Anaerobacillus alkaliphilus: one gene and its partner. Each later gene encodes a partner of the first gene's protein in a complex. Links are inferred from orthologs where the notes say so. Each region holds a gene or a part of one and is shown on either strand. Other genes may lie near its edges.

The links.
Region 2: the proteins of trxA (region 1) and arsC are in contact, whole or in part, in an NMR structure (PDB 2IPA), measured with the Bacillus subtilis proteins. The link is inferred for Anaerobacillus alkaliphilus from one-to-one orthologs.

What each region holds. Positions count from the first base shown.
Region 1 is NZ_QOUX01000046.1:815,427-831,837, forward strand. Bases 5,977-8,888 are described here. They hold trxA (thioredoxin), read right to left. Parts: upstream 7,634-8,888; coding sequence 7,319-7,633; downstream 5,977-7,318. Other genes in these bases: uvrC (excinuclease ABC subunit UvrC), read right to left, coding at 5,977-7,188; DS745_RS19225 (electron transfer flavoprotein subunit alpha/FixB family protein), read right to left, coding at 7,804-8,781; DS745_RS19230 (electron transfer flavoprotein subunit beta/FixA family protein), read right to left, coding at 8,799-8,888. In the rest of the region: sdhA (succinate dehydrogenase flavoprotein subunit), read right to left, coding at 1-502; DS745_RS19195 (succinate dehydrogenase cytochrome b558 subunit), read right to left, coding at 527-1,135; DS745_RS19200 (TrkH family potassium uptake protein), read right to left, coding at 1,731-3,080; DS745_RS19205 (YslB family protein), read left to right, coding at 3,276-3,716; DS745_RS19210 (aspartate kinase), read right to left, coding at 3,759-4,988; more of uvrC, read right to left, coding at 5,419-5,976; more of DS745_RS19230, read right to left, coding at 8,889-9,569; DS745_RS19235 (enoyl-CoA hydratase), read right to left, coding at 9,641-10,423; DS745_RS19240 (TetR/AcrR family transcriptional regulator), read right to left, coding at 10,651-11,235; DS745_RS19245 (cbb3-type cytochrome c oxidase subunit I), read left to right, coding at 11,469-12,836; DS745_RS19250 (cbb3-type cytochrome c oxidase subunit II), read left to right, coding at 13,019-13,540; DS745_RS19255 (cytochrome c), read left to right, coding at 13,574-14,038; DS745_RS19260 (DUF1269 domain-containing protein), read left to right, coding at 14,069-14,569; DS745_RS19265 (AMP-binding protein), read right to left, coding at 14,642-16,354. UniProt on the Bacillus subtilis protein: Participates in various redox reactions through the reversible oxidation of its active center dithiol to a disulfide and catalyzes dithiol-disulfide exchange reactions.
Region 2 is NZ_QOUX01000046.1:673,342-689,701, forward strand. What follows is about bases 10,663-13,523. They hold arsC (arsenate reductase (thioredoxin)), read right to left. Parts: upstream 12,373-13,523; coding sequence 11,953-12,372; downstream 10,663-11,952. Other genes in these bases: accC (acetyl-CoA carboxylase biotin carboxylase subunit), read right to left, coding at 10,663-11,153; arsB (ACR3 family arsenite efflux transporter), read right to left, coding at 12,412-13,479; DS745_RS18590 (ArsR/SmtB family transcription factor), read right to left, coding at 13,501-13,523. Also shown: DS745_RS18540 (EAL domain-containing protein), read right to left, coding at 473-1,534; methylmalonyl Co-A mutase-associated GTPase MeaB, read right to left, coding at 1,661-2,677; scpA (methylmalonyl-CoA mutase), read right to left, coding at 2,750-4,900; DS745_RS18555 (methylmalonyl-CoA mutase family protein), read right to left, coding at 4,893-6,971; DS745_RS18560 (acyl-CoA carboxylase subunit beta), read right to left, coding at 7,040-8,596; accB (acetyl-CoA carboxylase biotin carboxyl carrier protein), read right to left, coding at 8,649-9,152; DS745_RS18570 (TetR/AcrR family transcriptional regulator), read right to left, coding at 9,145-9,777; more of accC, read right to left, coding at 9,810-10,662; more of DS745_RS18590, read right to left, coding at 13,524-13,839; arsenite efflux transporter metallochaperone ArsD, read left to right, coding at 13,974-14,336; arsA (arsenical pump-driving ATPase), read left to right, coding at 14,419-16,188; DS745_RS18605 (IDEAL domain-containing protein), read right to left, coding at 16,271-16,360. UniProt on the Bacillus subtilis protein: Catalyzes the reduction of arsenate [As(V)] to arsenite [As(III)]. In vitro, can dephosphorylate para-nitrophenyl phosphate (pNPP).

The DNA of each region.
Region 1 (16,411 bases):
CATCATCAATAATTGCTGACAAGAACTCCCAGCCTTCATACTTCTTAACTAAACCTCTAACTTCATGACGACGAACTTGCTCGTCCAAAGCATATAATAACTGCTGACCAGTAGTAGCACCAGCAAAAGCTGTACGCGAGTGTTGTGTTCCACCAAAACGGCGGAAGTCTAGTAAACCTTCTGGTGTGCGGTTAAACATTACACCCATACGGTCCATTAAGTGAATGATACCAGGTGCAGCTTCACACATAGCTTTTACTGGTGGTTGGTTTGCAAGGAAATCTCCACCGTATACAGTGTCATCAAAATGCTCATACGGCGAGTCTCCCTCACCTTTTGTATTTACAGCTCCGTTAATGCCGCCTTGGGCACATACAGAGTGAGAACGTTTTACAGGAACTACAGAAAATAAATCTACATGCATACCAGCTTCTGCAGCTTTAATAGTAGCCATTAGTCCAGCTAAGCCACCACCAACAATTACAATATTTCCTTTACTCATCATGACCACTCCTTAATTTTTTGCCTAGATAAATGCTAAGATTGATCGAACACCCATAAACGTCAACACTGCGAAAACTCCTAGCGTAGCATACGTTGAAATTAGTTGTGATCGAGGAGTAATAGTGATTCCCCAAGTTACAAAAAACGACCAAAGTCCGTTTGCGAAGTGGAAAGTAGCTGCAACTATACCAACAATATAGAATGCTAGAACGTAAGGATTAGCAACAATGTTAACCATCATATCAAAGTTTACTGGTTGTCCTAGTGCCGCAGCAATTCTTGTTTCCCATACATGCCAAGCGATAAAGATTACCGTGAATACACCAGTCGAACGTTGAAGTCTGAACATCCAGTTACGGAAGTAACCATATGCACTCGTGTTATGTTTTGCTTGGAATGCAATGTAAAGCCCATAAATAGCATGGAATAAAATTGGTAAATAGATGATAAAAATTTCCATAGCAAGTCTAAGTGGTAAACCTTCCATGAATTTTACTGCTTGGTTGTAAGTATCTGCTCCATACGTTGCAAAATAGTTAACCGCTAAATGAACAATTAGAAAAAGTCCTACTGGTATAACTCCTAATAAAGAGTGCAACTTACGAAAGAAAAATTCTCGATTACCGGCCATTCTTTGTTTCCCCCTGTTAATAGTAGTTTTGTAAGGTAATAAAACCTCAGCTTTTCAATTGGGAAAGCTTTATACTTCAGTAGAATAACTAAAGTATTGATTTTCTAAAAAATCTTTTTGTTTAACATTTAACAATAATTAGGAACGCATCCCCCCATAATTTCTAGAATAAACACTAGGATAATAGTTTTTTGGGATTGTCAACAAGATTAAAAACACTATCTTTGAATATAATGTGACATTTTTATTTTACTCTCATCTATCTGTTAGGTCAAGAAAACGGATACACTTTACAGTTTGTAAAATTCTGTTTAATGAAAGCGTTTAATCAACAAATAATCCCTAGTAAAACCTGCTAGAATTGTTGGTACAGTAAGAATTTCTCCTTACTTTATTTCCTAACAAATTGTTTGAATTGCCAATTTTGTTTGAAAAAGTCTTAATTTTCAAACAAGAGTAATTATTGCATTAAAACCACTTTTTAAAAGTTCACTAGATTTTTTTCCTATTATTGAGCAATTAGTAATAATTGTTCCATTTTCCTAATTTTAAAAAAAAAAAAAACTGTTCATGAACTTATTCATGAACAGTTCCTTTACCCAATAATAATGCGTTCTGTCGGATACTTGTAATAGCTTTTTGTCTCTTTTTTACGTACAGAGAACAAGAAGGCAACCAAACCGACACGACCAATGAACATAAGTACCATCAACACCATTTGACTTGGTAAGCTTAAGTATGGTGTTATCCCCATAGAGAGACCACATGTTCCGAACGCAGAACTTGCTTCAAATATAATGGCCATTAATGCAAATTCACTACTATTTTCAAAAGCAGCAATTAAAATAATCGCTGTAAATAACATCACAATAAATACAGATAGGACAATAAATGCTTTCTGTCGATCTTCTTGATGAATTTCACGACCAAACACCTTCACATCGCTTTTTCCTAACGCAAAGCTCCGAATAGTTAAGAACATTACCGCTAAAGTAGTGGTTCTAATTCCACCACCTACACTTGATGGACTCGCACCAATAATCATAAGACCTGAAAGTAAGAGTAGTGTTGCCAGACTTAAATCTGAAACGTCCATGATCGCCAACCCACCACTTCTTGCGGTAGCTGAATTAAATAAAGAATGAAATAATTGCTGATGCCACTCTAGTCCTACATAATAGTGCCCATACTCTAACGCCCAAATGGAGATAAAACCAAAGAAAAACACAATGAAATATGTGGCTGTAGTAATCTTGGTGAATAAGCTAAATTTGAAATTCGGGTGTTCTTTAGAGAAATACTGCTTTAACTCCATTAACACCGGGAAGCCAATTGCTCCAGCAAAAATCAACAAAACAGTAACGAGTTGGACAAAATAATCATTTGCAAAAGGAATTAATGATTGGCCAGTAACGTCAAAACCTGCGTTTGTAAAAGCACTTAGGGATGCAAAAGCTCCTTGGTAATATGCTTCACCAACTGTATCGAAATGATTTAAAAAGTATGTTCCTAAAATAAGTGCACCAATTAATTCAATCGCTAACGCAACAACTAGTATCCCACGCATTAAGTTCACAAGACCCGAGAAATTATTTTGATTTTGGTCAACCATGATAAGCATTCTTTGAGAAAGAATGATTTTTCTACCAAAGATCATCCAAACAAATGTCCCTAAGGTCATAATTCCAATTCCGCCTAATTGAATAGCTATTGCCAAAAAAATAATACCTATGTAGCTGAACGTTTCGGAAACATTCACAACTGTTAGTCCAGTTACACTTACTGCACTAACGGAAGTAAACAAGGCTTCCGGATATGTCACGTTTACACCAGGTAAGCTTGAAATGGGTAAATATAGCAACAAACTAAATAAAAACATTGCTACAATATATGAGATAATAATAATGCGAAACGGGGTTAAAAACTTACCTTTAGATAAATTCATCATCTTTACCTCCGAATTTTGTTCGGGACTTAGTATACCACAGATTTAGAAATAGCATATAGTGAATTCACAATAAAAGAAGTATAATACTTTATAGAGTAAAAGTTAATTGTAGAAATCAATGATTTATAAGTTTGAACTTAGAGCCATACTAAAATTCTACATGACTTACACAAAAAAATTGGGGGACGGATGATGATCTTTGGTCAAAAAAAGACAACAACCATAGATGAAACAGAACTGCAAATTCCTTTGTTTGGCTACGATTTATTAAGAGAAGATGTTCTACCAGATCTTCTTGGAAAAGAGCATAATATTATTTTATATTGGTCGGGGAAATCACTTGCAAGAAAATATCCGGTTAACTCCATTGAAGAAATTATTGGTTTCTTCCAACGAGCAGGTTGGGGAGAGTTAACACTGTTAAAAGAAAAAAAATCAGAATTAACCTTTGAGTTAACGTCTAGCTTATTTGGGCAAAAAAAACAAATACATCGACCTCTAGAAGCTGGTTTTCTAGCTGAGCAAATTCAACGTATTGTCGGGTATATGACAGAAACAAACGAAGTACAAAAAAAAGGGCATCCAACGCTGATTTTTCACGTTAAATGGGATGTGTACGATGAAAGCGTGTAAAAAACGAGCAGCATCAAGATGCTGCTCGTTTTCTCAGTAATACTAAACAGTAACCTTAACTTTATCTAATTGAAATTCTTCATGAAGTGTCTCGACAGCCAACACCATATCTTTTTGGTCTACAACCGTAGAAACTTTAATTTCTGATGTACTAACCATTTTTATTAAAATCCCTTTTTCTGAAAGAGCTTTAAACATTTGACCAGCCACACCTGGATTAGAGATCATTCCTGAACCTACTATTGATACTTTGGCTAGTCCTGTTTCGTGCAAGATTTCTTGAAATTTTAATGTTTCACGATTTTGCTCAAGTACTTCTAACGTTTCAGTTAACTTCTCAGAAAGAACTGAAAAGGAAATATTTGTATTCTCACTTGCGATGACATTTTGGATAATAATATCCACATTCACATTGTTTGCAGCTAGTGTTGTAAATAAATTTGATAGTCCTTCAATTTGGTTTGGCATGCCACAAACTGATATTTTAGCCACATTACTTTCAAAAGCTAGACCACGTACAACTAAATTCTCTTCCACTGTTACTTCCTCCTCAATCATTGTGCCTTCTTCTTCAACCATACTAGAACGAACCGTTAATTTTACCTGATAATTTTTTGCAAACTCAACAGCACGAGGATGTAATACTCCTGCACCAAGGTTTGCTAATTCTAACATTTCATCATAGGAAATTGAGCTTAATTTCCGAGCATTTTTTACTACTCTTGGGTCTGTTGTAAATACGCCTGTTACATCAGTAAAGATATCACAACGATCAGCATGTAAGCCAGCTGCGAGAGCAACTGCTGTCGTATCTGATCCTCCTCTTCCTAAAGTAGTAATTTCATCATCTACAGTTACACCTTGGAAACCAGCAACAATAACGATTTTCCCTGCACCCAAATGTTGTTTAATTGTTTCTTCCTCAAACTTCGTAATACGAGCATTGCTATGGCAAGCTTCTGTGATAATCCCTGCCTGCCAGCCAGTTAATGAAACTGCCTCATAACCTCTCGCCTGTAATGCCATTGATAATAACGATATAGTCACTTGCTCACCAGTACTAAGTAGCATATCCATCTCTCTTTTACTAGGCTTATCCGTTATATCGTTAGCCAATTTTACTAACTCATCAGTTGACTTACCCATCGCAGAGACAACTACGACAACCTGATCACCGTTTTCAACCGTTTCTATCACTCTACCTGCAACATGTTTGATTCTTTCTACACTTCCAACTGAAGTTCCACCGAATTTTTGCACCACTAACCCCATACGTAACATCCTTTCAATTTCTATATTTTCCCCAATTCTATCTCAGTAGTTTTTCCATATAAAAAAGCATCAGTAAGAAGAAAACCCTCACTGATGCTTTAACTTTTTAATGTGTTAAAACAATAGAAACGAAAAATAATGTTCCCGTACACGTGAGATAGTTCTCCACACAATCATTGGGGTGACTGTGTGACAGCCCTACATTTCTTCAATGCAGGTCCAGCATAAAACTCGTGAGCGAGTGTTACACTTCGGCAAATTCCCCTTTTAATTATCATTACTGGACCTCATCATCCTACGATAATTTACTCTTGGTTTTTGCACCTCTACCACCACTTCAACATTTGAAGTATTGGATATTCAATTAAGAAGTAGTTTATCAGAAAAAAAAGTAATTGTAAATGTGGGAGAGAAAGAAAAACTCTCCATCTTACTCTTTTAGTTTTTCCATTAGAGCCAATGCTACTTTTTCTGGTATTCCTATGCTACGAAAATCTTCTAACTCGGCTTCTTTCATTTTCTTAACTGATCCAAAATGTTTTAACAATGTACGTTTCCGTTTCTCTCCTACTCCATCAATATCATCAAGAACAGATGTAAACAAAGTTTTGCTACGAATTTGACGATGAAATGTAATTGCAAAACGGTGAACTTCATCTTGGATCCGTTGCAACAAATAAAACTCCTGACTATCTCTTTTTAATGGGATTATTTCAGGTGGATCACCCATTAATAATTGTGACGTTCGGTGTTTATCATCTTTTGCCAAACCACATACGGGAATTGATAAACCTAACTCGTCTTCAATAACACTTTGAGCAGCTGAAATTTGTCCCTTACCTCCATCAATCACAATTAGGTCAGGTAATGGTTGGTTTTCTTTAAGTTGTCTTAAATAACGTCTTCTAACAACCTCTCTCATTGATTCATAGTCATCCGGGCCTGTTACTGTTTTCACTTTATATTTTCGATATCCTTTACGATTTGGTTTTCCATCAACAAACGAGACCATAGCGGAAACTGGATCTACACCTTGAATGTTCGAATTATCAAAGGCTTCAATTAGATGGGGTGAATGAATATTTAAAGCAATCCCTAAGTTTTCAATAGCCCTAACCGTTTTTGCTTCGTCACGTTCAATTAAAGCGAACTTTTCTTTTAAAGCCGCTTCTGCGTTTTTACCTGCCAGTTCAATTAAGTCCTTCTTGGGTCCTTTTTGAGGATGAACGGTTCGAACTTGGATAAAATCACTAGCTAGCTCTTTATCAATTGATTTTGGTAGGAATATTTCCTTGGGCTTAATGTGCTCTTTTTGACTATAGAATTGTCCTAGGAATGTTAAAAATTCATCATCAGGCTCTTGATAAACTGGAAACAGCGAAACATCACGTTCTATTAGCTTTCCCTGACGAACAAAAAAGACCTGTACACACATCCAGCCTTTATCGTAAGCAAAGCCAAAAACGTCCCGATCAACATCATCAGCAATTGTTATCCTCTGCTTTTCCATCACTGCCTCAATGTGTTGAATTTGGTCACGGTATTCCTTTGCTCGTTCGAACTCTAATGCTTCAGCAGCCTTTTCCATTTTAGCAAACAAATCTTTTTTAATTTCTTTATGACCACCGTTCAAGAAACGAGAGATCTCCTCAACCATTTCACGATTTGTAGCTTCGCTCACTTCTTGAATGCATGGTCCTAGGCATTGGTTAATATGATAATATAGGCATACTCTATCGGGTATGGTGCTACATTTTCTTAATGGATATAGACGATCAAGAAGTTTTTTCGTCTCACTAGCTGCCCCAGCATTAGGGTAAGGACCAAAATACTTTCCTTTATCCTTCTTTACATTTCTAGTTGTAATTAACCTAGGATGTTCTTCAGCAGTAATTTTCAAATATGGGTAACTTTTGTCATCCTTTAACATCACATTATATTTCGGATCATACTTCTTAATTAAATTATGTTCCAAGATTAATGCTTCAAGGTTCGATGACGTGATAATATATTCAAAATCTTCTATCTCACTTACTAACAACTGCGTTTTTCCATCATGAGAACCAGTAAAATAAGACCTAACTCTATTTTTCAATATTTTTGCCTTACCAACGTAAATAATTGTTCCTTGTCGATCTTTCATCAAGTAACAACCAGGTTGATCTGGCAATATTGCAAGTTTTTCCTTAAGTTTCTCCATTTTAATCACCTACTTATCGATGATATTTATATGAGAGTAACTATAACATAATTGTCTGTGAAATGTAGAATGTAAAATGTAGAAGATATTTTTTACACACAAAAAAGCCACTTTAAAAGTGGCTTTCGTACTAAACGTGTTTATTTAATAATTCAGCTAAAGCTTCTTTTGGTTGGAAACCAACAACTTGATCAACAACCTCACCGTCTTTAATTACTAATAATGTTGGAATACTCATGACTCCAAATTTACCAGCTGTTTCTTGATTTTCATCAACATCAATTTTTACAATTTTAGCTTTATCGCCTAGTTCAGCGTCAAGTTCTTCTAGTACCGGTGCAATCATTTTGCAAGGTCCACACCATGGTGCCCAAAAGTCTACTAAAACTACTCCTTCACTTGTTTCACTAGTAAAGGTTTGATCCGTCACGTTTACAATTGCCATTGTTAAATCCTCCCTAAAATCCATCTTTTTACCTCATAGCGTATTATAACATCTTTTTAACAAAGCTAGCTACAAAATTGCTTACACTATGAAATTTCCCTTACTTAAGGAATTATATCCACGTATTTTCGTAAATATTATAAGCGAGCCCAATGGGCTCGCTTCGTTTGTTATGAGCTTACTACTTCTTTCTTGAATTCTTCAATTAAAAGTGGTAACACTTCAAATAGGTCTCCGACAATTCCGTAATCAGCAATGCTGAAAATAGAAGCCTCAGGATCTTTATTTACTGCAACGATACATTTTGAGTTAGACATTCCAGCTACGTGTTGGATTGCTCCAGAAATACCTAATGCAATATAAAGGTCTGGAGTTACAACTTTACCTGTCTGACCAATTTGTAGCGCATAGTCACAATAGTCAGCGTCACAAGCTCCACGTGATGCACCAACTGCTGCTCCCAGAACATCTGCTAATTCATAGAGCTTTTTAAAGCCTTCCTCACTTTTCACACCGCGACCACCAGAAACAATAATTTTTGCTTCTGATAAATCAACTCCACCTGTGCTTTTGCGAACAACTTCTTTAATAATAGTACGAAGATCTTTAATTTCTACATCAAGAGCCTTTACTTCGCCAGTTCTTGACTCATCCTTATCTAAAGGAGGAATGTTATTCGGACGAATTGTAGCTAAGATCATTCCATCTGTCACAACTTTTTTCTCGAATGCTTTCCCTGAATATATTGGACGAGTAAAGATTACTTCTTCTCCAACAGCTTCTAATTCAATTGCATCAGAAATTAATCCCGATTGTTTTTTCATTGCGATACGTGGTGCAAGATCTTTCCCTACAGCTGTATGACCCATAAATACTGCATCAGGAGTTTCAGCATCAATTACTTGTAATAAAGCTTGAGAGTATGCATCTGGTGTATACTCTTTTAAACTACTATTCTCAACTGTAATCACTCTGTCCGCACCGTAATAAAATAGCTCTGAAGTTAAACCGCTTACATTTTCACCTAATACTACACTTACAACCTCTCCACCATTTGCTACTTTTTTACCTGCAGCAATTGCTTCAAAGGAAACGTTACGAAATGAATTATCACGTACATCAGCAAGAACTAATACTTTTCTAGCCATTTATAAATCCCCTCCAGTTAAATTACTTTTGCTTCTGTCTTTAATAATGAAACAAGTTCTTTTGCTTGAGCTGCAATATCACCAGTTAGAACTTTACCAGCTGCTTTCGAAGGCGGTAGAAAGATTTCTACTGTTTTGGTTTTTGCTTCTACATCTTCTTCTTCAAGATCAAGATCATCTAATTCAAGACGCTCTAGCGGCTTTTTCTTCGCTTTCATAATTCCTGGAAGTGAAGGGTATCTTGGCTCATTTAAGCCTTGTTGAGCAGTTACAAGAATTGGTAAGGAAACTTCAACAACTTCTTTATCTCCTTCAACATCTCGTTCGATTGTAGCTACAGTTCCATCAATGTCAATTTTCGTGATTGATGTAATGTGAGCGATGTTTAACTCTTCTGCAATTCTTGGACCTACTTGACCTGATCCACCATCAACAGCTACATTACCACCTAAGATAATATCAAACTCTTTATCTTTTAACACAGTAGCTAAAACTTTCGCGGTCGTGAATTGATCTTTTGCCTCTACCTCTTCGCTATCAACAAGAATTGCTTTGTCAGCACCCATTGCTAATGCAGTACGAAGTTCTTTTTCAGCATCTTCTTCACCAAATGAGATCACTGTTACTTCACCGCCATGTTTTTCACGAAGAACTAATGCTTCCTCAATTGCGTATTCATCGTAAGGATTGATGATAAATTCTGCACCATCCTCATTTATAGAGCCGTTGCTTACTGTAATCTTTTCTTCTGTATCGAAGGTTCTCTTCATTATTACAAAAATATTCATTCCTTTAACCTCCCTTAAGTTATGGACAAGTGTTTTTAAAATAATCGTTTTTTGTGAAATTATTATGTTCTCTAGTTGTCTTTAAACTGAGGTGCCCTTTTTTCAATAAAGGCTTTAATACCTTCTTTACCATCCTCAGAGTCAAAAGCGATGCCAAATAATTCAGCTTCCTTTTTAACCCCTTCTTCGTAATTATGATGGTTTACATATGTTAGCAATTCAAGAGCTAGTCTCATAGAAACAGCACTCTTTTTAACAAGTTTATTTGCTAACTCATATGCTTTTTCCATTAATTCCTCTTCATTATATGCATGGTTTGCTAAACCAAGGGTTACAGCCTCTTTACCAGAGATCGGTTCACTTGTTAACATCATTTCTGCTGCTTTGGCAACACCTACATAGCGGGGTAACCTCTGACTACCCGCAAAGCCTGGAATTAGCCCAAGCTGTAGTTCTGGTAAGCCCAATTTTGTTGATTCTGAAACAAGTCTGATGTGACAAGCCATAGCTAACTCAAGACCACCACCTAATGCAGCTCCATGAATAGCAGCAATGATAGGTTTTTTGAACTGTTCAATGCGATCAAATAACTTTTGACCATATTGTGCTAAATGAGCAAAATCAGCTCCTGTTTCTACGGTAGTAAATTCTTTAATATCGGCACCCGCTGCAAAAAATCTACCTTGTCCATGTAGAACGATTACTTTTACTTCATCATCATTCTCAAGTTGATCCAAGACTGTAGATAATTCACGAAGCAATGGAGACGATAAGGCGTTCGCAGGGGGATGATTAATCGTAATTGTTGCAATCCGCCCTTCCTGTTTAACAAGGAAAAATTGGTACGTAGACAACCTCACTCACTCCTTTGATTTACTCAATGCTTAATTCTATTAATCTCTAAGTTCATGTAGTACGTTACTAAATAATTATTCCACATATTCCAGCAAAATTGAATATTAAGAAAATTATTTGTAAAAATTTTTGAGAATTTAAGGCAGAGTCGAGTCGTAAGCAAGAAGCTTACACTCAAACTCTTGACGATAAACCTCAATTAAAGCACTACCGAACTAGCATTGACTCATTTACTTAAAGCCTTTAATAGCATTTTGTGAACCGATGGTGCAAGAGCCACTAAACTGTATCTATGTTCTTTCATGACCCAGTTTGTGACAACCTCATCAATTGTACCGAAGACCATTTGCCTAGCAATTCGGACATCTAGTTCTTCCGAAAAAATTCCTTCCTTAATACCAAGTAAAATGACCGTATCAATCAGTTTTAAGTAACCTTTCAACACCTCATTAATACGATTACGTAATTCTATGTTGGATTGTCGTAGTTCTAACTGAGTTACAATTGCTAATGCATGGTTATCTTCTAATTGTTGAAGATGCATACTTATTAATAATAATAATTTCTCCTCAATTGACGTTTCTCCTGCTAGTTCATCTTCAATCTTTTGAATAAATCTCCCCATCTTCTCTTGAAAGAGAGAAACAAGGATGTCTTCTTTATTTTTAAAGTAAAGATAGATCGTTCCGTCAGCTACCCCTGCTTCTTTTGCAATTTTAGAGACTTGTGAGTGATGATAGCCATTTTGGGCGATAACCTTTACAGCAGCTTCGATGATCTGTTCATATTTTTGGCCTCTTCGCTTAGCCACTCGGTTTTCCCCTTTCACCATGATATAATGAATGACTATTCATTCATATTTTTTATTTTAGTCTATGATTGTATGAATGTCAATCCTCTTCTCATTATAAGAAACTCAAATATGAAATTTTTGGAGAATAAGGAAATTGCAATTGGAAATAGTAAGGTTATTCGTTATTTATTACTTGTATTAACACAATTTTGAAAGGGATGTAACTGATGACCACACAAACCTCTAATGATATGTACCGACCTACAAAGATATTTTTCTACTCGTCACTGATATGGCTTGTAGTCGGTATGCTTTACGGTCTAATATTGTCACTAAAATTTATTTGGCCAAATTTTTTAGTATGGGGTCCACTACAGGTTTACCTTCAATTTGGGAGAATCCGCCCAGTCCATACTAATATGTTGCTGTTTGGTTGGCTCACTATGGCAAACATAGGTGCTTTATTTTATGTTATCCCTAAACTCTGTCGGAATCAACTAGCTTTTCCAAAGATGGCTGTTTCCCTCGCGTATATTTGGAACTTTGTTATCGTTGCTGGTTCGATTGCCTTAACTTTAGGTTATACAACAACTACAGAATATGGCGAATGGCCGTTATGGCTTGATGTCGTTGTTGTTTTAGGAATAATTACATTGGCATTTATATGTTTTACTACAATTGCCCAACGTAATGAAAAACAACTTTATGTTAGTCTGTGGTATTTCATGGGTTCCCTGATTTGGTTACCTGGACTTTATATCATTGGTAACCTGCCATATAAATTACTGTCAGGTGTTCCACAATTCTTAATTTTTTGGTTTTATGGTCACAATGTCATCGGACTCTGGTTTACAACTGTAGGTGTTGGTTTAATTTATTACTTACTACCATACTTATCGAAAAACCCACTTTATAGTCATCGTTTATCATTAATCGGATTTTGGACAATCGCGACTTTCTATGTATGGAATGGGCCTCACCATCTACAAAATGGTCCTATCCCAATGTGGTTAATGAAAGCTGGTATCATCCCTTCAGTACTTCTTATCATTCCCGTATGGGCTGTACTTGCCAATGTGTTCGGAACGATGAAAGGAAAATGGCATGTTGTCGCTCACAATACACCTTTAAAGTTTCTAGTCTCGGGGTCGATTTTTTATCTAATAACCTGTTTACAAGGTCCTTTCCAGTCACTTCAAGGACCTAGTTCAATTGTAAAATTCACTGATTGGGTTCCTGGTCATGCTCATCTACCGGTCTTTGGTGCGTTTAGTTACGTTGCATTCGCGATGATGTATTATGTCCTTCCAAAAATAACATATCAAAATATCTATTCTGAAAAATTAATGGAAACCCATTTTTGGATGTCAACAATTGGCTTGTTATTATTTACGTTTAGTACTTGGACAGCTGGCGTTTTTGAGGGATTTGCATGGATTGAAGGTGCACAATATGGACTTCGATTTGTTGAGATGCTAATAGCGATGCAACCCTTCTTTTGGATTAGGGCAGTTGGTGGTGTATTAATGTTTGTCGCACAAATTTTCTTTATCATTAATCTCTATAAGACAATCCGCCTTTCGAAGAAAACTCAAAACACGAATGAAAGTACAGCTTGATAAGACAATTGAGAATTATGAATTTTGAATTATGAATTTTGAATTATGAATTTTGAATTATGAATTATGAATTATGAATTATGAATTGAAATTAATGTAGCTTTGAAGTAGCTCCTAAATAATTCTAAATTTTGCATTCTACATTCTACATTCTACATTCTAATAGTGGGGGTGAAGGAGAAATGGGAAGTTTTGCGAATGAAAGATCAATGTTAACTTATATTATTGGCGCAACTATTTTATTTTTAATAGGAGTTTTTGGCACTGCGTATTTACCATTCTATGATGACCAGATGCAGGTACCAAATGAAAATGCTGAATTACGTAACTTTGCACATGATTCAGCCGAGTACCGTGGTAGGGAGGTTTACATCCGTGAAGGTTGTCATGTTTGTCATACCATGTTCGTTAGACCCGTTCTAGCAGATAGTACACTTGGACCAATTTCTCAACCAGCTGATTATTATTATGAAGCTCCGGCAATGCTCGGTTCAAAACGGACAGGAGCTGACTTAATGTGGGTCGGAAATCGCTGGAATGCTGACTGGCATCGTGAACACTTACTCAATCCTCAAAAAATATTACCTGGAAGTATAATGCCTAGCTACAATTATTTAAGTGAACAGGACCTGGAAGATTTAATTGCTTATTTAATGAGCTTAAAGCCTTCTCCACAAACGGAAGGTAGGCCAGTTAGTAATTAAAATTTTATTGATTAGAAAGTGAGGTGTAGAGGTTTGGACAATAATAAAGGCAACGATGATCGTTCTCACACTTCTGAAGAACAACACCCAAAAACAGAACATGGCGCTCCTATGGATGAACCACCTACTCCCCAAGTAGAAGATATGGCTGAAGACATTCGAATGGGCAATGCTAAAGTCCCTCGCTTCCTTGTTGTTACCTATTGTTTGTTAGCCATCTGGGCCTTTGGCTATTTAATCATGGCAGTCCCCCTAAATCAGGTAGCAGAAGTAGCTGCAGATGGGGAAACCATTTTCTCTCAAAGCTGTTTCGGCTGTCACAGTGTTACTGATGAATATAAAATTGGACCAGGGATGCAAGGTATTACAGAACGCTACAATGAGGAAGAACTTCAAAAAATATTATTGAACGGTATCGGCACTATGCCATCTTTGCCAAGTTTGGGGTTAAATACTGAGCAAATAAAAGCTGTAAAGGAATATATTTCAACCTTGTAATAAAGAAACTTAAAGTAAGGAGGTGGAATGATGGGTAGACCTCATATTATCGCAACGTTTTATCATTTACATAATGCTGAAGAAGCATTTCATGCTTTATTAAACTTCGTACCCAGAGATGACATTTCTTTTATTCATCGTCAAGATCCTACAAGAGCAGAAGGTGATGACATGAGTAGTGATACACCACTAAACGGTATTTTAATTGGCGGGGCTCTTGGTGGAATTGGTGGTGCGTTAACCGGCTTAAGTTTACTGGCTTTCCCAGGCTTAGGTATCTTACTTGCTGCAGGACCAATCTATGGTGCTTTAGCAGGTGCAACAACTGGCAGTCTTATCGGCGGGTTTATGGATATGGGAATTAATAAGTATGAGGCTGAAGAAATAGAGAAACACGTCCAAGGCGGGGCTGTTGTCTTTACAATTGAAGCTCAATCTAAACAGCATTATGAACAAATCACCTCAACATTAAAGCATTACGGAGCAGATTATATTACCGATGAGCCAATTGTTGATGATGTTATGGAATAAGTGAAGAAACGACAGCAATATTACAAAAAGGTTCTCTCACTAGGTAGTAAGAGAACCTTTTTGTCTTTTATGTTAGCTACTTTTTTGTTGATTTTTCTTTGCTTCAAGCTTTTTCTGTTCTTCTTCTAATAAAGCTCGTCGTAGCACTTTCCCTACCATTGTTTTCGGTAATTCATCTCTAAATTCATAAAGGCGTGGTACTTTATAAGCTGATAAGTGCTTTCGGCAGTAAGTGTTTAACTCCTTCTCAGTCACATGATGATTTTCCTTTAAAACAATATAAGCTTTAACAGTCTCACCACGATATGGATCCGGCACTCCGACAATAACAGCTTCTTGAATGCTCTCATGTTCAAATAATACTTCTTCAATTTCCCGTGGATAAATATTAAAGCCACCAGCAATAATCATGTCCTTTTTACGGTCAACAATATAGAAGTAGCCATCTTCATCCATATAGGCCATGTCTCCGGTGTACAACCAGCCATCTCTAAGAGTTGCATAGGTGTCTTCTGGTCGATTCCAATAACCTTTCATGACTTGCGGTCCCTTAATCAATAGCTCACCGATTTGCCCTGGTGTAGCTTCTTCACCCGTTTCGGCATTTAATATAATTGCATCTGTATCTGGCCAAGGAAAACCTATACTACCACTTGGGCGTCTTCCCCACATTTCGTTAAAATGGGTAACTGGAGCCGCCTCTGTCAACCCAAATCCTTCTGACAGCTTTCCTCCTGTCAACTGCTCAAATCGCTGTTGAACTTCAACAGGAAGTGCCGATGAACCACTAATACATACTTCAATTGATGAAAGGTCATACTTCTCAATATCAGGATCGTTAATTAAGCCGATGTACATAGTTGGCGCGCCAGGAAACATCGTCACTTTGTGTTTTTGAATATCTTTTAGAATTTGTTTTGTATCAAACTTTGGAATGATGATCATTTTTGACGTATGCATAATTGAATAGTTCATTCCGACAGTCATTCCATATACGTGAAAAAATGGCAAAGCACAGATAATTACTTCTTCACCAGGAGTCATTTTGTACATCCATTTAATTGCCTGTGTTGTGTTAGCAACTAAATTAAAATGAGTTAACATTACTCCTTTTGCTACACCTGTTGTTCCCCCAGTGTATTGAAGCAAAGCTAGATCCTCTTTTACATCAAAATCAACATGAATTTCTTTTGCCTCACCACTTTTTAATAGTTTCACAAACGAATGCACCGTGTCACCATAATCTACATTAATAGTAATGCCAGTGTTCTTCTTTTGGATAAAAGGATAAATCAGGTTTTTTGGAAATGGCAAGTAATCTTTTATACCTGTAACGATGACATGTTCGAGAGTAGTTTTTGGACGAACCTTTTTAACTCTCTGATAAACAAGGTCAAGACAGATCATGATCTTTGCACCTGAGTCTATCATTTGATGTTCTAATTCCCTTTCTACGTAAAGAGGGTTTGTTTGCACAACAATAGCACCCGCCATCAAAGCACCGTAATAACTAATAACGGATTGAGGACTATTTGCTAGCATAATTGCTACTCGGTCCCCCTTGACAACACCTAATGACTTTAATTGATTAGCAAACTTTAACGCTGAGTTGTAGAGCTCTAAATATGTAAGCTCCTTACCAAGAAAGTGAAGTGCTATTTTATTTGGATGCTTCTCCTTAGCTTCCTTCAAATAGCTTTGTAGTGTTCTTTCTTCATAGTTAATTGTGAAAGGTATTTCAGTAGGGTAATTTTTGGACCATACCTTTTGAGACGACAATTCCATTTTCTTTTGCCCTCCTTTTTTTACCCCTCTTTCTAGTGAAAATCTAAAAGCTTAGCC
Region 2 (16,360 bases), 140 kb from region 1 along the record:
CTGATTACGTTTATAATGCAAAACATCCCGGTGCTATGGCAGCCTATCAATATGCTGTAGATGCTGAAGAAGGGATATTAGAACATATTCCGTGTTATTGTAATTGTTATATTGATCCTTTTAATCATAATAACGTGAAAGATTGCTTTATCTCTAACACTGAAAGTACTGATGATTTAGTAGTTTATGATGATCACGGCGCTGGCTGAGGTATCTGTATTGAAATTGCACTGGATGTGCAAAAACTACATGAACAAGGAGTATCTTTAGTAGATATTAGAAACTATATTGACGAGAGTTATTCCAAATTTGCTGAACCAACTCCTACACCTCATCCACATGGTCATTAAAACTGAATTTAAATAGTTAAAGAAGGCTCTCCTACAATAAATTATAGGGAAAGCCTTTTTTTTGAAAACCTTTAGATGTCTAGATATACCGGAGGACGAATCAGTGGGATTGCGTCTAGATTTTACAAAGCACTACTCGTTAAGGAACTTATCGGCTTAGATGAAGGTGGTGCAAAATAGTACCCTTGTGCTAGTGGGATCCCGATAGTTTTACAGAATTCAGCTTCCTCTTTTCTTTCTACCCCCTCAGCAAGAAGGATAATATTATATTCATTGGCAATCTGAACAATCTTTGCAATTGTTTCTTGCTTCTCCTTGTTTTGATCACAATAATCAATAATTGAACGATCGAGCTTTGCGTAATTAGGTTGTAATTGCTTTAGTACTTCCATTGTCGCAAAACCAGAACCTAAGTCATCTAATGCTACCTTTATTCCATGTTTCTTGTATACATCAAAAATGTTTTTCAGGTGATTTATATCATCAATTCGTTCCGTCTCTACTACTTCAAAAATTAGATCATTTGCATCTACACCGTACTTTTCTACCGCAGCAAAAGTACTTCTCAGGCAATGGTTCGGGTCATAGATCGACGATGGTAAGAAATTAATAAATCTTTTGAATCCGTTTTCCACAAGTTGTGCACTAGTTTTTATTGAAGAGACTCTCGCCTGACTATCTAAAAGTGATTGCAAACCAGCTTTCCTCGAGAAAGAAAATAATTCCCCAGGATTAAAGCTTATATCACCTGATGGCCTTAATAAAAACTCATACCCATATACGTTTAAATTTTTCAAAGAAACGACTGGTTGTAGAAAACTTGTAAAAAGTTGCTCGTTAATGATCGTTAAATATTCTCTATTACTTGCTCTGTGATAGAATTCAAGAAATGGTGTATTGGGTGAAAAGTGCTCAGCATTAGCTTGGATGTGTTTCGTTATACAATATAACTTTCCTTTTGTATCTTGATTAAACGAATGGTCAATTTCTTTTAAAACTGAAATTAACTGTTCAATAGATTCATACTGGAAACGGACATGAAAATCTTGTCCATGATACGAAATATCTATGTTAGTTAAAAGTTCTTTAATAGATGTCATAATAACTTGATTTATTGATTGAATTTCAATTATACCTTGATCAAGGATATAAAACTCCTTTGTACATTTGGAACAGCTTTCCATTGTCTCAACCCCTAGTTGCATTGTTTAATTAAATCCTACCATATCTAGCTTCCTGCTTGTATTCTTTTTGCTTACAAAAAGAAAAAAAGTGACATAAATAGTTTGGTTACTATCTATATCACCATTTTATTTTAGAAGGTCATATTGCTCTATCAGCTTTTTTGCTGCCAAGGTAACTGATATCTGCCCTTCTTCGATTTCTTGTTTATACTTTGGCAAATTTACTTTTATACTAGCGTGTTCATAAAATCGTTGTAATAGTTGAGATTGCAATGTTTCCTGTAGCCATAAAAATAATTGCTCTTTTCTTCTCTCAAAGTACACGTTAGTTTCTTTTGTATGAGCAATATAGTCTCCCACAAGATCCCAAAGCTGAGTTATCCCTTCTCCGGTAATGGCAGAGCATGTATACGCTCTAGTTTCCCAGCCCTTTGTCGCTGGTGGGATGTAATGAAGGATCTGGTTGTATTCTTCTTTTGCAGCCAATGCTTTCAGTTTGTTATCACCATCGGCTTTATTAATAAAAATAGCATCAGCTAATTCTAAGACACCTTTTTTCATTCCCTGTAGCTCATCGCCAGCTCCAGTAATCATTAAAACAATGAATAAATCAACCATTGACCTAACCGTCGTTTCACTTTGACCGACACCTACTGTTTCTACGATGATGACATCATACCCAGCTGCTTCACAGACTAGCATTGTTTCTCTACTTTTCCTTGCGACACCACCTAAAGTACCGCCAGCTGGTGTTGGCCTGACAAACGCTCGTTTGTTTCTTCCTAACTGTTCCATTCTAGTTTTATCTCCTAGAATGCTTCCTTTCGATATTTGGCTACTAGGATCAACAGCTAGAACGGCGACCTTGTGTCCTAAACTACACAAATAAGTTCCAAATGCCTCAATTAATGTACTCTTTCCAGCCCCTGGAACACCAGTGATACCTATTCTGATAGAGTTCCCAGTATAAGGTATCAATTTAGTGATGACTTCCTGTGCGAGATCAAAGTGCTTTTCAGCATTACTTTCAACAAGAGTAATTGTCTGGGCTAAAATAGCACGATTATTTTCTAAAACTCCATTTACGTAGTCATTGACATCTAATTGTTTCTTTCGTCTAGGAGCTTTCTCGTTTCGGTCCATAGCCATCTCCTTTCAAATGTAGAACGTAGATTTTCAGACATTCTACATTCTACATTCTACATTCTGAATTCCTCATTCTTCATTAAGTTGCTCGTTAATTTTTTCTAACACTTTCAGAGCTGCAACTGGAATAACTGTACCAGGTCCGAAAATGGCTGCTGCCCCTTGTTCAAATAAATAGTCATAATCCTGTGGGGGAATTACTCCACCAATAATGACTAAAATATCATCACGCCCGAGCTTCTTTAATTCTTTCACTACCTCAGGAAGCAATGTTTTATGACCAGCAGCGAGCGAACTCATGCCAATCACATGAACATCGTTTTCGACAGCCTGAATAGCTGCTTCTTCTGGCGTTTGGAATAGTGGTCCAATGTCTACGTCAAAGCCTAAATCAGCAAACGCAGTTGCAATTACTTTTGCCCCTCGGTCATGACCATCTTGACCAAGTTTTGCAATCATAATCCTCGGTCTTCTGCCTTCATTTTCAGAGAATTCATCGGCTTTCTGTCTAACGCTATTAATTTGTTCTTCTTCGGCAAACTCAGCACGATAAACTCCACTAATCGACCTAATCACTGCTTTATGCCTCCCAACAACTTTCTCATAAGCATCAGATATTTCACCTAAACTTGCTCGAGCCCGAGCTGCTTCAATTGCAAGCGCTAATAGGTTACCATCACCTGACTCAGCGGCTCGTGTTATTGCTTGAAGTGCTTCAGAAACTTTCTGCTCATCACGGTTATTCCTTAAATACTCGAGTCGTTTTATTTGTGCTTCCCTAACTGCCGAATTATCAATATTTAATATTTCGATAGGATCTTCTTGTTCAAGCCGGTATTTGTTCACACCGATGATTGTTTCTTTTTTCGAATCGATATGAGCTTGGCGTCTCGCAGCGGCTTCTTCAATTCTCATTTTTGGTAGCCCTGTCTCAATTGCTTTTGCCATTCCTCCAAGTTTCTCAACCTCTTGAATGTGACCCCAGGCTTTTTCTGCCAACTCTTTTGTTAATGTTTCTACATAATAAGAGCCACCCCAAGGATCTAACACATTACAAATTCCTGTTTCATCTTGCAAAAATAACTGGGTATTTCGAGCTATCCTTGCTGAGAAGTCAGTTGGTAAAGCAATTGCCTCATCTAAAGCATTTGTGTGTAAAGATTGAGTATGGCCTAACGTAGCTGCTAATGCCTCAATACATGTTCTTGCAACATTGTTAAAAGGATCCTGCTCTGTTAAGCTCCATCCAGAAGTTTGAGAATGAGTACGCAAAGCTAGTGATTTTTCGTTTTTAGGGTTAAATTGTTTTAATAGCTTTGCCCAAAGTAATCTAGCTGCACGCATCTTGGCCACTTCCATAAAATAGTTCATACCAATTGCCCAGAAAAATGATAATCGCGGTGCAAACGCATCGACGTCTAACCCTGCTTCTATACCTGTTCGAATATACTCAATGCCATCCGCTAACGTGTAGCCTAGTTCAATATCAGCAGTTGCTCCGGCTTCTTGCATATGATACCCGGAAATACTAATACTGTTGAATTTCGGCATGTGCTTAGAGGTGTACTCAAAAATATCAGCAATTACTTTCATTGATGGCTTAGGAGGATAAATATACGTATTTCGTACCATATATTCCTTCAAAATATCATTTTGAATCGTTCCTGTTAGTTGCTCTTGGCTAACTCCTTGTTCTTCAGCAGCCACAATATAAAAAGCCAGCACTGGTAATACAGCACCATTCATTGTCATTGAGACACTCATTTTATCTAAAGGAATTCCATCAAATAAGATCTTCATATCTAAAATCGAATCTACTGCAACCCCGGCTTTCCCAACATCACCAATCACGCGGGGATGGTCTGAATCATAGCCTCTGTGCGTCGCTAAGTCGAAAGCAATCGAAAGTCCTTTTTGTCCGGCAGCAAGATTACGACGATAAAAAGCATTACTTTCTTCAGCCGTAGAAAAACCCGCATACTGCCTTACCGTCCACGGTCTCGTCTTATACATTGCCGGATAAGGTCCTCGTAAATATGGCGCAATTCCTGAAACATAGTCAAGATGTTCGAGCCCTTTTGTATCTTCACCTGTGTATAAAGGTTTCACAGTTATTTGCTCTAACGTTCGAAACGAATGTTCATCGGAGAACGAAGGTGCTTGTTGCTCAACGGTAGGACCCTTTTTTAACGTTAGTTTCGTAAAATCTGGATTACTCATTGACCATTTCCTCCTCTTCTCCATGTAGTTGCTTTAATAATTGATAACAATTCGTTCCCATATGAATAAATCCATTAAGGCCTATCTCTAGTAACTGATTTTCTAGAAACTCTTCCTGTTTCCCAGCTACAAAAATTTTCATATCAGGTCGCTGCTCTTTAACAGCTGCAACGATTTCTAGCGCTTGATCAAGGTAGTCTTCATTTTTACCACATAGAACTGCAATTGTTGCTTCGGTACTTATTGTCTGTTTAATAGCCTCTTCAACATCTGTAAAACCATTGTTTTTTATGACATCAAATCCACCAGTTTCAAAAAAGCTGGTAATAAAATCAGATCGTTGTTTGTGAGATGACAAAGGCCCGATACTTGTTAAGAAAACACTCGCAGATTGACCAGTTGCCTTATTCTTTTCACTTGCATAACGTAGTAACTCGAAAGCATCAGTTGCTCGAAAGCCTTCAATTCTTTCTATTGAAGTTGTGCTTCCTTTCACCAAGTCTTTCATAATTGTTTCTTGTGATGCTCCGTTCTTCCAGGCTTTAATAACGTCTACCATGATATTCCCTGGTTTAATCGAAAAATCTACTGGTTGTTCCTGTTTAGAGAGCTTACTTTGTTTCTCCACAACGTTTTTCATTTCCTCATAATGCTCTAATGGAAATGATTCATGATTATTAGGATACATAGTTGCACCAACAAAGACTAGTTTCCTTTTTTCTATATCAGCCTTTTTCTTAGCTGCTACTTCGTTTACAAGTTTTTGTGGAGTTCCCAAATTTAAGGCCTTGTACATCCCACCCAAGGCTTCTATTTGTTGAAATAGCTCCCAGCTCTTATTTGTTATTTCCTCAGTTAAATGCTCTACATACCAAGAGCCACCTGCTGGGTCCATTGTTTTGGATATATGTGCTTCTTCTTGAATAATAAATTGAATATTCCTTGCAATTCTGCGAGAAAAAGTATTTGGTAAAGCAAAGGCTTCGTCAAAGGGACTAACATGTAAGCTATTGACACTCCCAAGAGCGGCGGTGAACGCTTCAACAGTTCCACGTAGCATATTCACGTAAGGATCATAAATGGTTTTGGTCCATTGTGAGGTTCTTGCGTGAATTGTAAGCTTTTGACTTTCTTCATTTCCCCCGAAGGCTTCAATTACGTTTGCCCAAAGAATTCTCACTGCACGAATTTTCGCTAATTCCATAAATAGATTTGAGCCAATAGATAATGAGAAACAGAATGAGCCAGCAATTTCATTAATTGAAAATCCTCGTTCTTGTAATCCCCGAATATAGTAAACAGCTGTATCAATGATAAAGGCTAGCTCTTGAACAGCGCTTGCTCCTCCATTATGGTATGGACTACTATCAATAAAGACTGTCTTAACATCTAATTTATTGTCTAGCTTCCACTTAAGAATTTCTGCCATTTGATCTAAATAACGATCAATGCTATTTGGTAAAGATCCTTCACTAACTAATATCGATAGTGGGTCCATCCCAATGTAGCCTCTAAGATCGGTTAATGGTAAGTTATGCTTTTCATAATAGGCCGCAATAAGTCCTATGATGCTGGCATTTGCCCCAGATTGTATGACTAAGGGGTACCTATTAACTTTTATATCACTAAAAATTGTTTCTAAATCAGACAAAGTAGAGATGGCGGTACCGGATCGTCGAGAAGTCTTGCTTACCATCCCTTGCTTACTGTCACTATTTAGTACTAGATTTATTGCATTAACACCTTTTTGTAGATCTTCCTTTAACCATTCGTTTAGTTTTTCAGGTACTGGGTGGGTCATTTCTTGAGCTACCAGCCAATTGTTTTCAATTCCTGTGCCTCTGACAAACGGATATTGACCCGGTAGAGCTGAGAGAAATTCTAAACGATCGACATCTTTTTGTTGGTACATTGGTTCAAGTACTATCTCTTCGTATGTTCTTGTTAATAGTTTTGAAAAAGGAACTCCTTTTAATGATTTTTCAACAGCTACCTTCCACTCATCATACGTAGGTATTGGATAATCACAAATGTATTGGAAAATATTTTCTTTACTTTCTTTAGGACACATCTAATTAGTCACCTGCCTTTAAAGTGTTGAGTGTAGAGATGTATTGATTACTCTAGACTTCCATAGTTTTACAATGGAATATTCCCGTGTTTTTTCTTCGGCAATGACTTCTTTTTATTTTTTAACATTTCAAGAGCATTAATTAGGCTCTTCCTTGTATCACGTGGATCAATAACATCATCAATCATCCCATTAGAAGCCGCAACATATGGATTGGCAAATTTCTCGCGATACTCCTGAATTTTTGCTTGTCTAGTTTCTTCAGGATTAGGACTCTCTGAAATTTCCTTTGAAAAGATAATGTTTGCTGCACCTTCAGGTCCCATCACTGCTACTTCAGCATTTGGCCATGCAAACACTAAATCAGCCCCGATTGCTTTACTATTTAAAGCAACATAAGCACCACCGAAGGCCTTTCTAAGAATAACCGTTATTTTCGGTACAGTCGCTTCAGAATAAGCATATAAAATCTTGGCACCATGGCGTATAATTCCGCCATGTTCCTGTTTTATCCCTGGGATAAACCCACTCACATCTTCAAAGGTGATAATAGGGATATTAAAACAATCACAAAAGCGAATAAATCTTGAACACTTATCAGAGGAATCGATATCTAGTCCGCCAGCCATAAACTTTGGTTGATTTGCTACAATCCCCACTGACTCGCCATTAATCCTAGCAAAACCGACCACAATATTTTTCGCAAAAGATGGTTGAACCTCCATAAAATTTTCATCGTCAATGATCGCCATAATGACTTTGCGTACGTCATACACCTTCGTTCCATCGATAGGTACTAAGTCAATCAGTTCATCAATGCGCTCATTTCTTGATTTTTCAATCATAGGTGGCTTTGTTGGTGTTTTTTCTTGATTGTTTTGTGGCAAAAAGTTAATTAATTTCCGTACTTCTTTTAGAACCTCTTCTTCAGTAGCTGCTGTGAAGTGAGCATTTCCACTTAATGAAGAATGTACTTTTGCTCCACCTAAATCTTCCGTTGCAATATCAGCCCCAGTCACGCTTTTAATTACTTTTGGTCCAGTGATAAACATCTGACTCGTCTTTTCTACCATAAAAACAAAATCTGTAATCGCAGGCGAGTAGACCGCTCCACCTGCACAAGGTCCCATAATGACGGAAATCTGTGGAATTACTCCTGAATAAATTGAATTTCTATAAAAAATATGTCCATAACCATCTAAAGAAAGAACACCTTCTTGAATTCTGGCACCACCAGAGTCATTTAATCCGATGATTGGTGCTCCATTTTCAGCTGCAAAGTCCATAATTTTTGCGATCTTTGTGGCATGCATTTCACCAAGCGCTCCACCAAAAACGGTAAAGTCTTGTGAAAAGATAAAAACTAAACGACCATCAATTTTTCCATAACCAGTAACTACTCCTTCACCTGGGGCCTCTGAACTCCCAGATGCAAGTGCCAAACCACGATTTTCAATAAAAGGATTTATTTCAACAAAGGTGTCTTCATCCACTAGAAGATCAATTCGTTCCCTCGCAGTCAATTTCCCACGATTGTGCTGAGCTTCAATTCTAGCTTCACCACCACCATTTTTAACTTTCCAACGCCGTTCTTCCATTTCTTCTATTTTATCAAACATATCCATTCGTTTTGTCGACCTCCTCTAGAGTAATATTGATCAAGAGCTTACATAAAGGTTACACTCTAACAAGGAAAAGTGGTTGACCGTATTCGACTAGTTGGCCATTTTCTACTAATACTTCTACTATTTCCCCACTTACTTCTGCTTCAAGCTCGTTCATTAGTTTCATTGCTTCAACAATACAGACAACTGTGTCATTTTTTACTTGATCACCCTTTTTTACGTAAGGTGCTGCTTCAGGCGACGGTGCTGCATAAAATGTCCCTACCATTGGTGATGTGATTTTGTGAAGATTTTCTTCAATTGGTGCTGCTGAAGGAGCTGGAACAACTTCTTTTACCTCTTGTGTTGGTGCAACTGGAGTAGCAGGGTTAGGCTGAGTATTTGACACTTCATATCTTTGTGGCAACGCTTCCATTTGTCCGGTTATTGTATGGGTAACCGCACTTTTTTTACGGATAACAACTTTTTCATTATTCTCGCCCTTTACGATTAACTCATCTATGTTAGAGCGGTCAACAGCACGGATCAATTCTCTTAAATCATTAATTTTATACATCATTTTTTCCTCCTAAGGTTGTTAAACTTTCATATTTTTTTAATGCTTCGTTTGTTAAGATCGAATGAAGAACAAAATTTGCATAGATGTTAGCAATCTCTGAAATCGAATTTTTCCCATCCTCTTTATACCATTTATACGTCCAATTGATCATTCCGAAAATTGCCATGGATGTTATAGGAACAGGTAGTTCGCGCCTGAATTCTCCTATATCAATTCCTTCTTGAACAACTTTGAACATCATCTCTTTATACTGATCGCGTTTTTTCTTAATCTCATAAAAATACTCTGGTGCCAAGTATAGATTCTCTTGATAAAACACCGTAACGTGCGGCCGATACATATCAAACATCATCACAAAAGATTTAATAATGGCGTTAAGCCTTTCAGTAGGAGTCTGCCATTTTTCATATGCTTCGGTGGCTTTATCAAGAACATAAGTGATAAAATAATCGTGCACGCTATAAAGAAGTTCATCTTTTGATTTAAAGTAATGATAGAAAGTCCCTTTACTCGTTCCACTTAATGTAACAATTTTATCTACAGTAACTGCATGATAACCATTCTGCTCAAAAAGTTGGAGTGCTACTTCTGTTATTTTCTCCTTTGTAGGTTTATCCTTCACAAAACATCGCCTCCATCCTTTGGGCCTATCTCTTACATAATTTTGTTAAGTTCTAGAAATTTCGTATTAAAGTTCCCGTTGATAAAGTCTTCATGTTCAAGAAGAGCAATATGAAACGGTATTGTCGTATCTACACCAGCAATAACAAACTCATTTAAAGCCCGCTTCATTCTTGCAATAGCTTCTTCCCTAGTTTTTCCGTGAACAATTAGTTTCGCAACCATTGAGTCATAATATGGTGGAATACTATACCCCTGGTACACCGCACTATCAACTCGAACACCAAACCCGCCTGGTGGTAGATACGTTTCAATTTTTCCTGGAGATGGCATAAAATTTTTCGCAGGATTTTCAGCGTTAATTCGGCATTCAATTGACCAACCATTAATAACGATATCCTCCTGTGAGATTGATAGAGGATAACCTGCTGCAACCAAAAGTTGCTCTTTTATCAAATCAACACCTGTGACCATTTCTGTTACTGGATGCTCTACTTGAATTCTAGTATTCATTTCCATAAAATAAAAATTTCTATGTTTATCTAATAAAAATTCGACTGTGCCAGCACCTGTGTATTGAACAGCATTTGCTGCCTTTAAAGCTGCTTCACCCATTTTTGAACGTAATTCTTCATCTAAAGCTGGCGAAGGAGCTTCTTCAATTAATTTTTGATGTCTTCTTTGGATCGAACAATCACGCTCACCTAGGTGAATGACGTTGCCGTATGTGTCTCCTAACACTTGTATCTCTATGTGTCTAGGTTCTTCAATATATTTCTCTAAGTACACGCCTGCGTTTCCAAAAGCCGTTTCTGCTTCTTGTTGGGCCATTGTCACTGCTTTTTGAAGTTCGGCTTCAGTTTGCGCAACACGCATCCCCTTACCGCCGCCCCCTGCTGTAGCTTTAATGATCACTGGAAACCCAATTTCACGCGCAGTAATAAGTGCTTGTTCTACATCGTTAATGATCCCGTCAGTACCTGGAACAATCGGTACTCCTGCTGCTTTCATCGTGTCTCTAGCAACTGCCTTAGCACCCATTTTCTGAATGGCCATTGGCGAAGGACCAATAAACGTAATATTTGATTCTCCACATAGCTCTGCAAATTCAGCGTTCTCAGCTAAAAAACCATAGCCAGGATGGATCGCATCAACGCCAGTAATTGTTGCTACACTCAACAGATTTACTTGCTTTAAATAACTTTCTTTCGATAGGTAAGGTCCGATACAATAAGCTTCATCAGCTAATTGAACATGGAGCGCCTCTTTGTCTGCTTGAGAATAAACAGCTACTGTTGAAATTCCAAGTTCCTGACATGCTCGAATAATCCTTACTGCGATTTCACCACGATTAGCAATTAATACTTTTTTAAACATTCATTTCACCTCATCTTACCAAATTGGTATAACGGAAAAGTGACTCACAAATTTTATGTACTACAAGTAGACCGACTAGTCAGTCTACTGTCTATCTGAATTTTACGAAAATAGCAGTGATTTGTCAATAGTTTCCTATTTGATCGCACTTTCACAAGTGACAGGATGTTTTTATACGGATATACAAAGTAAGCAAGAATGTATGCTCTTAGTGCGTCTGTTTTCCAGTTTGTAGGAGAATTTGGTAAACGAGAACGTTCTTAATGCGCCTGTTTTCCAGTTTGTAGGAGAATTTGGTAACCAAGAACGTTCTTAATGCGCCTGTTTTCCAGTTTGTAGGAGAATTTACTAACCAAAAACGTTCTTAATGCGCCTATTTTCCAATTTATGGGAGAATTCGGTAACCAAAAACGTTCTTAATGCGCCTGTTTTCCAGTTTATAGGATAATTCGGTAAGCAAGAACGTTCTTAATGCGCCTGTTTTCCAGTTTATAGGATAATTTGGTATGCAAGAACGTTCTTAATGCGCCTATTTTCCAGTTTGTAGGAGAATTCGGTAAGCAAGAACTTTCTTAATGCGCCTATTTTCCAGTTTGTAGGAGAATGCGGTAACCGAGAAGGAAGTAAATGCGTACACTTTCTATATTTTAGAAGGATTAGTTATCAGGGATGTTCCTAATGCATTTATTAAGATCAGGAGGATACAACGATCAAAATATTAAGTCTCACTTGTCAGCTAAATTATCTTACCCACGAAATAAAAGGTGCCTAATTAACTTAGCACCTCTTTTCCAACATCTTATTTTCCAGTTTCCTTAAATGTTTTAATACGATCACCGATTTCGCCACGGACTCGTTGGAAGAATGCCCATTTTTCTTCATCTGTCCCTTCAGCTTTTGCTGGGTCATCAAAGCCCCAATGAACGCGCTCTTTATTTTTAGGCGTTGCCGGACAAACATCATTGGCATGCCCACAAAGCGTTACAACAAGATCAGCTTTAGCTAATATTTCTGGGTCGATCGTATCCGATGTTTGGTTAGTAATATCGATATCAATTTCTTTCATTGCTTTTACCGCGTTAGGATTTACACCGTGAGCTTCAATTCCAGCTGAATAGACTTCCCATTCATCACCTAAATAATGATGACCAAACCCTTCGGCCATTTGACTACGGCAAGAGTTGCCAGTACATAAAAAATAAATAACTTTCTTAGACATTATAATTCTCCTTTAAGGTTTTTATATCAATAACGACTATTATTTGGCTACTTTTGGTTCTGGAAACCAATGTCGTGTATTGTTTGCAATCTTTACTAAATAAAGCATTAATGGCACTTCTACTAATACACCCACAACAGTTACTAATGTTGCACCTGAGTTTAAACCAAACAATGCAATTGAAACAGCAACAGCTAGTTCAAAGAAATTACTCGTTCCAATCATCGCTGCAGGTGCAGCAACATTATGTTGAAGTCTCCATCTCCTTGCCCAGAAATAGGCGATTACAAAGATTAGAAATGTTTGTATGATTAATGGGATTGCAATTAGTCCTATATGAAACGGGTTACTTAAGATCACATCCCCTTGGAAAGAGAAGATAATAATTAAGGTTAGAAGTAATCCAACCATCGTAAATTTACCAGCGCGCTTTAAATATACTTGTTCGAACCATTCTTTACCTTTATTTTTAATTAAGACAACTCTTGATAAATATCCTGCAACAAGTGGAATAACAATAAATAACACCACAGACAAAATCACTGTTTCATAAGGGACAATGACATTATTTATTCGAAGCAAAAACATAACGATCGGTCCATAGGCAAAGATTAAAATTAAATCATTTACAGAGACTTGGATAAGAGTATAGCTTGCATCTCCTCTTGTTAAGTAGCTCCAAACGAATACCATAGCCGTACATGGTGCTGCTCCTAGTAGTACCGCACCTGCAATATATTCAGTCGCTAAATCACCTGAAATAAATGGTGAAAATATGACTTTAAAAAATATCCAAGACAAGAAAAACATCGTAAACGGTTTAATTAACCAGTTCACAACAAGTGTAATAACTAATCCCTTTGGCTTTTTTCCAGCATTGACGATACTAGTAAAATCAATTTGTGCCATCATTGGATAAATCATTAACCAGATCAAGATAGCAACTGGTATCGATACTTGTGCATATTCAAATTTTGCTAACGTTTCTGGTACTGCTGGTAACCATTGCCCTATCGCAAGACCCATTATGATACAAATAGCTACCCAAACAGTTAAGTAGCGTTCAAAAAAGCCTATTCCCTTTTTCTCTTTAGCTTCACTACTCATTTTCTTTCTCACTCTCCTTTGTTAATCACAGCTAATCTTTTTACCCAGTTTTTCTAATTGAATAATCTTTTCTTCTTGCGCAGGTAAATGTTCGGTTATTGATAGGATTGTTTCATAGAATTCAGAGTTTTTGTTTAACGAATAAAAAATCCACTGTCCTTTTCTGGTTTCTGTTATTAAATTTGCATCTTTTAGTTTGCGGACATGTTGACTAATGGAAGGCTGACTCATATCAAACAGTTCAACAAACTCACATACACAACAATCACTTTCTTTTAATAGTAAGATAATTGTTAACCTAGTTTTATCTCCCAAAAGCTTAAGAACTATGGCCATTTTATCTATCTGGATCTTTTCCATTATTTCTCCCCTTTCACTCTCACTCATATTATATAATTATATACTTATATGTCAATGTAGATTATGTTACACTAATGTAAAGCATAAATGTTTTTGAGGTAATACTAGACGAAAGATCATTAGGAGGAACTGATATGACGAAAAAAATTGAAATTTTTGATCCAGCCCTTTGTTGCCCGACAGGAGTATGTGGTCCTGAAGTGGATCCTGAGTTAACAAGAATAGCTAGAGATGTTGCAACACTTCAAAATAAAGGCTATGACGTAATTAGACATAATTTAGCTCAAAATGCGGAGCCATATGTATTAAACAGTGAAATCGGTCTTTTAATGGAAGCTGAAGGCGTTGATGCACTACCTGCAACAGTCGTTGATGGGAAGATTAAAAAAACTCATAACTACCCAACAAAAACGGAATTAGCTTCTTGGTTAAATATCGAAGTTAGTGAATTAGAAGTAAAAGCACCAAAGTTAACATTAGATTTTAAAACGAATTAAGAATGCTATCAGATGTAAAATGTGGCAATGATATCTCTACATTTTACATCTCATCTCTCACACCAAAGAAAGGATATGGTACATAATGGAACTATTTCACCCAAATAAACTTCCGACAACAAGACATATTTTCTTTACCGGGAAGGGTGGCGTCGGAAAAACTTCAACAGCATGCGCTACAGCACTAGCTTTAGCCAAAGCTGGAAGTCGAGTCCTAATTGTAAGCACAGACCCTGCTTCCAACCTTGAAGACGTTTTTGGACAGGCATTATCGAACTTACCGACAGCGATTAAGGACGTACCAAACTTATTTGCGTCTAATCTGGATCCTGAGGAAGCAGCTAGAAATTACCGCGAGAGTTTAATAGGGCCATATCGAGGTAAACTTCCTAAGGCAGCTATAGACAATATGGAAGAACAATTATCTGGTGCTTGTACAGTTGAAATTGCAGCCTTTGATGAATTTACAAACTTACTTGCGAACCAAGAGGTAACGAAGCAATTTGATCAGATTATTTTTGACACTGCTCCTACTGGTCATACTCTGCGATTGTTACAACTACCTACAGCCTGGTCTTCATTTTTAGAAGATAATACGACTGGTGCTTCCTGCTTAGGACCTTTATCAGGACTAGCGGCAAAGAAAGAATTGTATGCTACTACTGTCCATGCACTTTCTGACAGTGAAGAAACGACATTAGTTCTCGTTTCTAGGCCAGAGCCTTCTTCACTACGTGAAGCAAACCGGGCTTCAATGGAACTTAGTGATATTGGTATAACAAATCAAGTACTAATCTTGAATGGTCTCTTCAAAGCAACTAAGACAGATGATACGATTGCCAAGGAATTAGAGAAACGACAACAGCATGCACTAGAACAGCAACCAGATTTTCTATCTAAGTTACAAAGCTATTATCTACCACTTGTACCTTATAATTTAACTGGATTAAAGGCCTTAAAAAGCTTTTTTGAACCGATAGAACTAGCCTCAGTTCCTTTGAATAGTTCTCATACAGCAAAGGAGATTGCCTCTTTAAATACGTTGGTTAGTTCCATTTCTCAAAAAAATAATGGAGTCATTATGACAATGGGGAAAGGGGGGGTTGGAAAAACAACGATGGCAGTGGCAGTAGCTATTGGATTAGTTCAAGAAGGTCATAAAGTTCATTTGACTACTACTGATCCTGCAGCACATTTATCAAATATTATTCACGATGAAAGATTGCTTGAAAATCTTTCTGTAAGTAGGATAGATCCAAAAGTTGAAGTTGAATTATATCGAGATGAGGTCTTAAGTAAGGTGGCAGCTACCCTAGATGAAGATAGTCTAGAGTATATTAAAGAAGATTTACGTTCACCGTGTACAGAGGAAATTGCAGTTTTTCGCGCTTTCGCCAAAATTGTTGATAAATCCAAAGACACATTTGTTGTTATTGATACTGCCCCTACTGGACACACACTCCTTTTATTAGATGCAGCTGAGTCCTACCATAAAGAAGTTTCACGTTCTAACGGAGATATGCCTGAAAATATTAAGAAGCTCTTACCAAGGTTACGTGATCCTGAGGTAACTGACGTAATCATTGTAACACTCCCTGAAGCAACTCCAGTCTTTGAAGCAAGTAGGCTTCAAGATGACCTTAGGAGAGCAGATATTCACCCGAAATGGTGGATCATTAACCAAAGCTTTCAAGCTGCAAATTCAGAGGATCCTATTCTTCAAGGGAGAGCTAATTCTGAAGAAGAGTGGATTAATAAAGTAAGAAGCAATCTAGCTAGTAAATGCGTGATCGTACCTTGGCAAATTGATGAACTAGATAATGTAGAAAAAGTTAAGATATTGCTTCAGTAGGTATACAAAAATATAAGAGGCTCCTTTAAGTGTTAGTATTTACACTCTTAAAGTTTGCCTCTTTATAATTCTTCTTTTTTTATTATTCATCAAATTTTAATGTGTATTTAAAGCCTTGTTCTGTTAAATGAATTCCTTTTTGGTACTTTTTTACGAGTTCATTATATTTTGC